One region of the Sporomusa termitida genome, then DNA from elsewhere that is predicted to be linked to it. Evidence: riboswitches for the same ligand, from Rfam matches in the RefSeq annotation. Region 1 holds a riboswitch; the other holds the start of a gene.
The links. Region 1 has a riboswitch for cobalamin ahead of SPTER_RS01795 (nucleotide-binding protein). Riboswitches for the same ligand answer to the same signal wherever they lie in the genome.

Region 2: linked by a shared signal. The riboswitch ahead of cobI (precorrin-2 C(20)-methyltransferase) and the one ahead of SPTER_RS01795 (nucleotide-binding protein) in region 1 are both predicted to bind cobalamin.

The regions. Positions count from the first base shown of each region.
Region 1 is NZ_CP036259.1:403,076-407,484, forward strand. It holds cobalamin riboswitch at 12-196, shown strand; gene SPTER_RS01790 (sirohydrochlorin cobaltochelatase) at 361-1,251, shown strand; cobalamin riboswitch at 1,257-1,490, shown strand; gene SPTER_RS01795 (nucleotide-binding protein) at 1,853-2,665, shown strand; gene SPTER_RS01800 (nitrogenase component 1) at 2,652-3,947, shown strand; gene SPTER_RS01805 (nitrogenase component 1) at 3,940-4,409, shown strand, end outside.
Region 2 is NZ_CP036259.1:4,566,751-4,571,159, reverse strand. It holds gene SPTER_RS21100 (HD-GYP domain-containing protein) at 1-180, shown strand, start outside; gene serS (serine--tRNA ligase) at 517-1,785, shown strand; cobalamin riboswitch at 2,150-2,333, shown strand; gene cobI (precorrin-2 C(20)-methyltransferase) at 2,439-3,161, shown strand; gene SPTER_RS21085 (FecCD family ABC transporter permease) at 3,158-4,216, shown strand; gene SPTER_RS21080 (ABC transporter ATP-binding protein) at 4,225-4,409, shown strand, end outside.

The DNA of each region.
Region 1 (4,409 bases):
TTCTGAATATAATTAAATATTAGGAGCCAGGTGCCTTAAAGGGCTTAATAGGGAAGTACGGTTAAATGCCGGCGCGGTCCCGCCACTGTAATGGGGAGTTAGCCTAAGATATGCCACTGAGACGCAAGCGTCTTGGGAAGGTTTGGGTGTAACGATGAACCAGAGTCAGGAGAACTGCCTGTCTGTCAATCACCGTTTTTACTCACGAGCGATGAGGAGGGGATTTAGAAGAGCTGTATTTGGCTAATTGTTGACGATTATCTGAATTGATTTCTTCTGAACAGAACCCTCCCGGCCTGCGCCAGAGAGGGCTTTTATTTTTGTAATACATATGTGGGAGATTATGAGGAGGCAACAAATATGGAGCAAGAGCAAAACAATTCATCAAAAAAGGCTATTGTCGTTGTTAGTTTTGGCACTTCTTATCAGGACACCCTAAAACTGAACATTGAAACTATCGAAAATAAAATCCGGGACAATTTTCCGGAATATGTGGTGCGGCGGGCTTTTACCTCCCGTACGGTTATCAAGCGTTTAGCCGCTGACGGTGTCCGGGTTGATAATGAAATCCAGGCCCTGAAACGTCTGCAGGATGAAGGCTATCAGGAAGTGTATCTCCAGCCCTTGCATGTAGTGGCTGGGGCCGAATATGAAAAAATCAAGGTCCTTGTTGCCCATTACGCTCATGCCCAAGAAAAAGCTTTCGAAAAAATCCGTTTGGGCCGGCCTTTGTTGTATTGTATGGGGCAGGAGGATCATCCCGATGACTACGAAATTGCCATTAATGCGTTAAGAACGCAGCTGCCGGCCGATGATGGAGCCAGCGCTGTTGTGCTTATGGGCCATGGCGGCATGCATCCGGCTAATGCTGCTTACTCGGTGTTACAGCTAAAATTAAAGGATGCAGGCTTAAAGAATGTTTTTGTGTATACTGTCGAAGGCTTTCCGCCTCTAAACCGTATAATTGACAACCTGAAACAGCAGCAGGTAAAGAAAGTTACCCTGATGCCATTTTTGCTGGTGGCTGGTGATCATGCAACCAACGACATGGCCGGGGATGAGGAAGATTCGGCGAAGTCGCAGTTGTTAGCGGCCGGCTTCAGTGTTGATGTATATTTCCATGGGTTAGGGGAGAATGCAGCCATTCAGGATATCTATGTAAGCCATCTCCGCGCTACTATTGCCCATCCGCCCCATGGTCACCGCCATGCCTGCGGTAAAAGTCACGGTCACCGACACGGGCAGTCATAATACAACTAAATACAGCTGAGACAGGTGCCCTGCGGGGCTTAATAGGGAAGTCCGGTGAAAAACCGGCGCGGTCCCGCCACTGTAATGAGGAGCAATTTCAATTATGCCACTGCGACGCCGCCGAAGGAGGCTAGTGCCGGACACCCGGAATGTGTCGACGGTGCGTCAAACAAGTCGTGGGAAGGTTTGGAGGAGCGATGAGCCAGAGCCAGGAGAACTGCCTGTTTGACAATCACCGGTTGACCTACGAGCGATGGGGAGGGGGATTTTTTGCGATAACGCTTATTTAAGCGGCAATGAACTCCTGAGTTGAGCATAGGAGTTCATTTTTATTTACTGAGTCATCCTGGAATCCCCCGGTTTTTGAGTCTACCAGAATTTATAAATAAATTCTGTGGACATAAGAACGACTATACCCTAAAGGACACAAGCGGCTTCTGCCGTCGTCCTAAAGGACTTGCACAAGCCATGTCTTTTCTTATCCTGATAGAAAGTATAATTTTCTTTGGATAAGGGCAGCATCGGCTTCCGCTTTCGCCAAAGGCTCGGCGCAAGCCGTGTTTTCTTATGAATTGATTGAGAGAGGAATACAAGAAAAACAATGAAAAAAATTGCGTTTTATGGCAAAGGCGGGATTGGGAAATCGACAACCGCTGCCAATGTATCGGCGGCTCTGGCTGAACAGGGTCAGGCTGTGTGCCAGATTGGCTGTGATCCGAAAAACGATTCTACCAGACTGCTGCTTGGCAGCACGTGCAAGCAAACAGTGCTCGATATGGTCAGAAAATATGGTGATGATGTAACCACCAGTCATGTGGTCCATAACGGTTTCCAGGGTGTTAAATGTGTGGAGGCCGGCGGTCCGGAGCCGGGGGTAGGCTGCGCCGGCCGCGGGATTATTGTCGCTTTGGAGAAGCTTAAAGCCCTGCAGTCGATTGCAGAAGATCATATTATCTTATATGACGTACTGGGCGATGTGGTGTGCGGGGGTTTTGCCGTACCCATTCGTGAAGGCTATGCTACGGATATCTATATTGTCTCCTCCGGTGAGTTGATGTCGCTGTATGCTGCCAATAATATTGCCAAAGGGGTAGCAAGGTTTGCCGGCCGTGGCCAGGCCCGGCTTGGCGGTATTATTGGCAACAGCCGTAACATCATGCATGAGCAGGCTTTATTGGAAGAGTTTGCCGCTAAACTGAATACCCGCCTGGTTGCTTTTATCCCCCGGGAGCAGACTGTTCATCAGGCTGAAATTCGCCGGCAGACTGTTATTGAATGGAAGCCGGACTCGCCTCAGGCCGCTGTGTACCGGCAACTGGCCACGCTGATCATGGGCAACAGGGAATTGTCTATCCCAACGCCGCTGGAGTTTGAAGACCTTGAGGAGCTGGTGTTACGCTATGGTGAAGAGTAAGCGCCCGGTTGTCTCCCTGAAGAGCGGCTGCAGTTGCAGTATGCCTGGCGTATGGCGGGCTGTAGCCCACAGCGATGGCGCTGTAGTGATTTTTCACAGTCCTAAAGCCTGTGCCCATATCACCCAGGAGATGGGGCTGGGTATTCATTACCGCCTGGTAGCCCGGCAGGAATTTGTGCCCGGGCGCTATAGAGCACCACTGATCAGCAGTGAATTAAATGATGAGCATTCGATCTTTGGCGGGGCGGAGCAGCTGCGGGCGTGCATCAGGTCTGTAGCCGGCCGTTACCGGCCAAGTTATATTGTGATTGCCAGTTCCTGTGTGGCCGGCATCATTGGCGATGATATTGCCGAGGTGGCCGCTCTGGCTGAACAGGAATTTACTATACCGGTCATTGCTTCCCCCTGCAGCGGGTATTTGGACGGGGAATATCATGCAGGTTATTATCACACGGCCATGGCTGTGGCCGAACGTTTTATTACTACCCAGCCCACGCTGCCGGACACGGTTACACTTTTGGGTGACCGTGGCGGGCCTGACAGCGAAGATTGCCAGGAAATGGAACGACTGCTCCACTATTTTGGCTTAGAGGTCCATGCTCATTTTCCAGGGTATGCCTCGCTTAACGACATGCGGCGGGTGGCCGCATCATCACTGAATATCCTGATTGGCGGCAGGGCCCAATCCTATGCCTGGATCCGCAGGCTGGCCGTCGGGCTTGAAGCAAGGAGCGGCACTCCGTTTTTCGACAGAGACCATCCGGTAGGCTGGCTAGGGACCACGGCGTGGCTGGCTGAACTGGGAGCATTACTGGCCCGCCCTCAGGCCGCCAGGCAGGCAATTGCGGCTGAACAACAGCGGTTGCAGGCTGCCGTATTCGAGAGCCGCCGGACCCTGCGCCTAGCCAGGGTTGCGTTAGTTATCGGCCGGCCGCTGCAGTATTTTGAACCAGGCTGGGTGCTGGAACTACTAGCTCAGGCAGAAATCGAATTAGTGGCTGTTGTCTTATTGCAGGGGCTGACCGGACAGCAGCAGGAAGTATTGCGGCAGGCCCTGCCAGCGTATACGCAGATACCTGTCTTGCTGCAAAGTCAGGCAGATGCGACTCTCCGTACAGCCGAGCTGGTAATGACTACGCATGAATTAGACGATGAAAACCTCCGTCAGTTCTTTATACCGGTATTACCGCCTATCGGGGTGAGCGGTTTCCTCAGACAGCTGCAAAAACTGGAGCGTCTGGCCCAGCGCCCGGCCCTGCGGGGAGGAATATTGTATGGCTGATCCACAGTGGCATGATGTCCAAAGCTGTTTCAATGCCTGTGCGCTGACCGGGGCGGCGGCGTTTTTTGCCGGTATTGAGGATGCGGTTATTGTCGGTAACGGCCCATTGTGGTGCTACTTTTATGCCCTCCGGTTTCTGGAGCATTCCTGCCCCGACATTGCCAACCGCTTTTTTTGCTCACAGGTTGATAATAATGCAGTGATCTACGGTACCGAAGAGGCCCTGCTGGCGACCTTGCAAACTGTCAAGGAGACCACCCGGCCGTCCGTGGTATTTATTGAAAGCAGCTGTTCAGTCAGTCTGATCGGCGATGATCTTGCGGCAATTGCCCGGCAGGCCGCTATGCCCTGTCCGGTAATTTGCCTGGAAAGCGGTGGCTTGAGCGGGGGCTTGCAAGAGGGGTACCGGGCTGCGGCGAAAGCCTATTTTTCAGCAATACCGCTGCCCCAAGGCCTGCCAAG
Region 2 (4,409 bases), 1.0 Mb from region 1:
AGTTTCGATGCCATGACAACTGTGCGTTGTTACCGGCGGGAGCCATTTAGTATCGCTAAAGCGCTGGATGAAATTAGCCGGTGTGCCGGTTCGCAATTTGATCCGGTAATAAGCCGGTGTTTTATTGATTTTATTAATGACTGTCAAAAGTATGATACTTTAACCGCTGCTCATGCTTAAGTGCATTTAAAACTGGCAGTACTGCCAGTACTTTACAATTTGTATTGAATAATGTATAATTTTATAATGCATAATAAATAGTAATCTCAATATCGTTTGTTGCAATGACAGGGCAGCGCATAATTTGGAGTTTTCAGAGAGCTGGCGTGAGGTGCGAGCCGGTAACGTAATTATGTCATCCACCCTATGAGCATGCGGTGATGAGCCGTACGGAACACGCCCGTTATGCGTGCCGAGCGGACTCAGCGAGTCAATCAGGGTGGCAACGCGGGAGAAATTATACTCCCGTCCCTATCACAGGGACGGGAGTTTTTTATGTTAAGGAGGAAGATAAGCATGTTAGATATCAAATTCGTGCGGGATAACCCCGGGGCAATCGAACTGGCGCTGACCAACCGGGGAGCAGCCATGAGCTTGGATGAGTTTATCAGCCGGGAAAAAGAGCGGCGGGGGTTATTAGCCGAAGTAGAAATACTTAAAAACAAGCGGAATACTGTGTCTCAGGAAATCAGCAAAAAGAAAAAAAATGGTGATAATGCTGAGGATATGATTCTGGAGATGCGGGCGGTAGGAGACCGCATTAGCGCTATTGATGCCAAAGTCAAAGAAGCCGAGTCCGCCCTGGCCGCTATTATTATGAGCATTCCCAATGTACCGCATGCCTCTGTGCCTGTGGGTAAAGATGAACATGACAACAAAGAAATTCGCCGCTATGGTACGCCGCGTGACTTTGCTTTTACACCGCTTGCTCATTGGGAAATTGGTGAAAAATTAGGTATTCTTGACTTTGAGCGGGGCGGTAAAGTAACCGGCGCCAGGTTTACTTTTTACAAAGGTCTGGGTTCCCGGCTGGAACGCTCGTTAATCAACTTTATGCTTGACCTGCATACCCAACAACATGGCTACACTGAGTTTTTCCCCCCATTTATTGTCAATGAAGCCAGCATGATTGGCACAGGTCAGTTGCCTAAGTTTGCGCAGGATATGTTTAAGCTGGAAGGTCTTGACTATTATCTTATTCCAACGGCCGAAGTACCAATTACTAACCTGCATCGCCAGGAAATTCTGGATGCCAAGGATCTGCCGCTTTATTATACAGCCTACAGCGCGTGTTTCCGGGCTGAAGCCGGCGCTGCCGGCCGAGACACCCGGGGCCTTATTCGTCAGCACCAGTTCAACAAAGTAGAGATGGTTAAGTTCAGCCTGCCGGAAGAGTCGTATAATGAGCTGGAAAAGCTGACTCTTAATGCGGAAAAAGTATTGCAGCTGTTAGGTTTGCCGCACAGAACCATGTTATTGTGTTCAGGTGACATGGGGTTCTCATCGGCAAAGACATACGATCTGGAGGTATGGCTGCCTAGCTTTAACACCTATCGCGAGATTTCATCCTGTTCTAACTTTGAAGATTTCCAGGCCCGGCGGGCAGAGATTAAATTTCGCCGTGAGCCAAAAGCAAAACCAGAGTTTGTCCACACTCTAAACGGATCGGGTGTGGCAATTGGCCGGACGGTTGCCGCTGTTTTGGAGAATTACCAGCAAGAAGACGGGTCAGTCATTGTGCCGGAAGTCTTACGGCCTTACATGGGTGTAGATATAATCAGGTAATACAGGACCCCGGCGCTTATGTTGCTTAAAGTGCTGGGGTTTGGTTATCTAGACATGATTAACCGGAACGAGATAGGGGCTTAAAATGTACATAATTATTGCAAATAGCAGTAATAGCAAAAGATATTTTATCATTTCTTCCCCTCCCTCCTTTTTTTACATATTTTGTTTCATTTGTTAATTATAACAAATGAAACAAAATAAATGAAGTTATTACGGTAATAATGTTAGGCTCTAATCGCTTGCATACCTGGCATCCCTGGGGATTATACATAATTAAATAAATTCATTTAATGTATCTGTAGTTGCATTGGCGTAGACATAAATTATCTTGACTTTTAGTACTGTTAATCATACAATTTAAGTAATTCTATATGGAACAGGCGCCCGATCGGGCTTAAAAGGGAAGCCGGTGCGAATCCGGCACGGTCCCGCCGCTGTAATGGTGAGCCAACTGCAATGAGCCACTGAAATAGTAACCTATTTTGGGAAGGCGTAGTCTGGTGATGAGCCTAAGTCAGAAGAACTGCCTGTTTGACAATCACCGTTTTCACCCACGCGCGATGGGGAGGGGATTTGCGTCAATTCGGCAAATAATCTCTGCCACGCCGCGCGTGGACAGAGATTTTATTTTTTAAGGAGTTGTTTAGATTATGTCAGGAATTTTTTACGGTGTCGGTGTAGGCCCCGGCGATCCCGAATTACTCACTTTGAAAGCCATTAATGCCATTAAGTCGGCCGATGTAGTAATTGCTCCCCGGACTGAGAAAAAAGACGAAAGTACGGCGATGTCGATTGCCCGTCCATATATTCAAGAAGGCAGTGAGGTTTTGGAACTGGTATTTCCCATGAACTATAACGCCCAAGCCTTGTCTGAGGCGTGGGTGAGCAATAAAAGCATAATCCTTGGCTTGTTAGATGCCGGCAAGAAAGTTGCTTTTCTAACCTTGGGGGACCCTATGCTTTATAGCACATACATGTATGTGTATCGGCTGCTGGAAGATTCAGGTCATGAAATCGTTAATATTCCTGGCGTTAACTCGTTTTCTGCTATTGGCAACCGCCTGGGAGTGGCACTGGCTGAAGGTGGCGATATTCTGAGCATCGTACCGGCCACCATTGATGAAAAGCGGCTGGAGCAGGTACTGGCGGTATCTGATAATGTTGTTCTTATGAAAGTATATAAAAATTATACGGAAATTGTCGAAAAACTGCAGAAACATGGCATGGTTGAAAATGCTGTTATGGTCTCGAAATGTGGTCTGGAGGGTGAAGAAATTATTCACGACCTGATAACCGCCGGCAGTAAGAAAGTAAACTATTTATCGACCATTCTTACTAAACGCTCCAAAGTGAGTAAACACGCATTGGCATGAGCAGCAGTTCTTTAGCGGCACTTCTGCGGCGCAAACAGGCTAATGTCCGTATAGCAGGCTTGATCCTGCTGGTGGCAACGGTGTTGTTTGCTTTAGCGGCGGTTGGGTTCGGCCGGGCTGATATCAGCATGGTTGATGCGGCGGCTGTTATTTATGGTAAGCTGACTGGCAGCCAGGAAGCCTATAGCTCTATTCATGCTGCTCAGACGGCAATCATCTGGGATATTCGCCTGCCGCGTATTCTGGCTGCTATTGCTGTTGGCGGCGGCCTGGCTGTGGCCGGAGTGGTTTTTCAGGCGTTGCTGATGAATCCTCTGGCTGACTCCTATACCATGGGTGTATCAACCGGCGCTGCTTTTGGTGCCAGCGTTGCCATCTATCTCAATATTTTTGCCCAGGGGGGCCTGCCTGTGACAGTGTTTGCTTTTGGCGGTGCTGTCCTTACATTGTTAATTGTTATGTCAATGGCGCGGGTAAAGGGGTATGTGTCATCGGCGAATCTGGTTATTGCCGGCATTATTGTCAGCAGTATCCTGTCCGCAGCAATCACAATGGTTAAAAGTCTGGCCGGTGAGCAGGTATCAGCTATTGTTACCTGGCTGATTGGCAGTTTGGCGGCTAAAAGCTGGGAGCATGTGGTGTATGCCTGGCCGCTGATTATGGCTGCTTGTTTTTTGTGCTATTATTATGCCGGCGATCTCAATATTTTGTCACTCGGTGACCGTGAAGCGCGCAGTCTGGGTATTAACGTGTCACGACTGCGGACAATTCTCTTGGGCGCCGGCGCACTTATTACGGCCGTATGTGTCGCTATTGGCGGTATTATTGGTTTTGTCGGCCTGATTGTGCCTCACATGGTCAGGATGGTAACTGGTTCGGATAATAAGGCCTTGATTCCGTTATGTGGTCTGACCGGTGGGTTGCTACTCTTGACAGCTGATACTTTTGGCCGGTCGGTTGGCAATATTGAGATACCTGTCGGCGTATTGACAACACTATTAGGCGGCCCTTTCTTTGTATATATTTTCAGGATACGCAATAAGACGCTTGGGTAGGGGCGTTTATGATGATTAAAGTAGAAAACATACAATTTAATTATGGTGATAAACCAGTGCTGCGTGATATTAGCTTGCCTATTCGTCAAGGTAGTTTTACCGGTATCGTAGGACCCAATGGCTCCGGGAAAACGACGTTGCTCAATATCATGACAGGTCAGCTGAAGGCGGCTGCCGGTAGGATAACAATAAA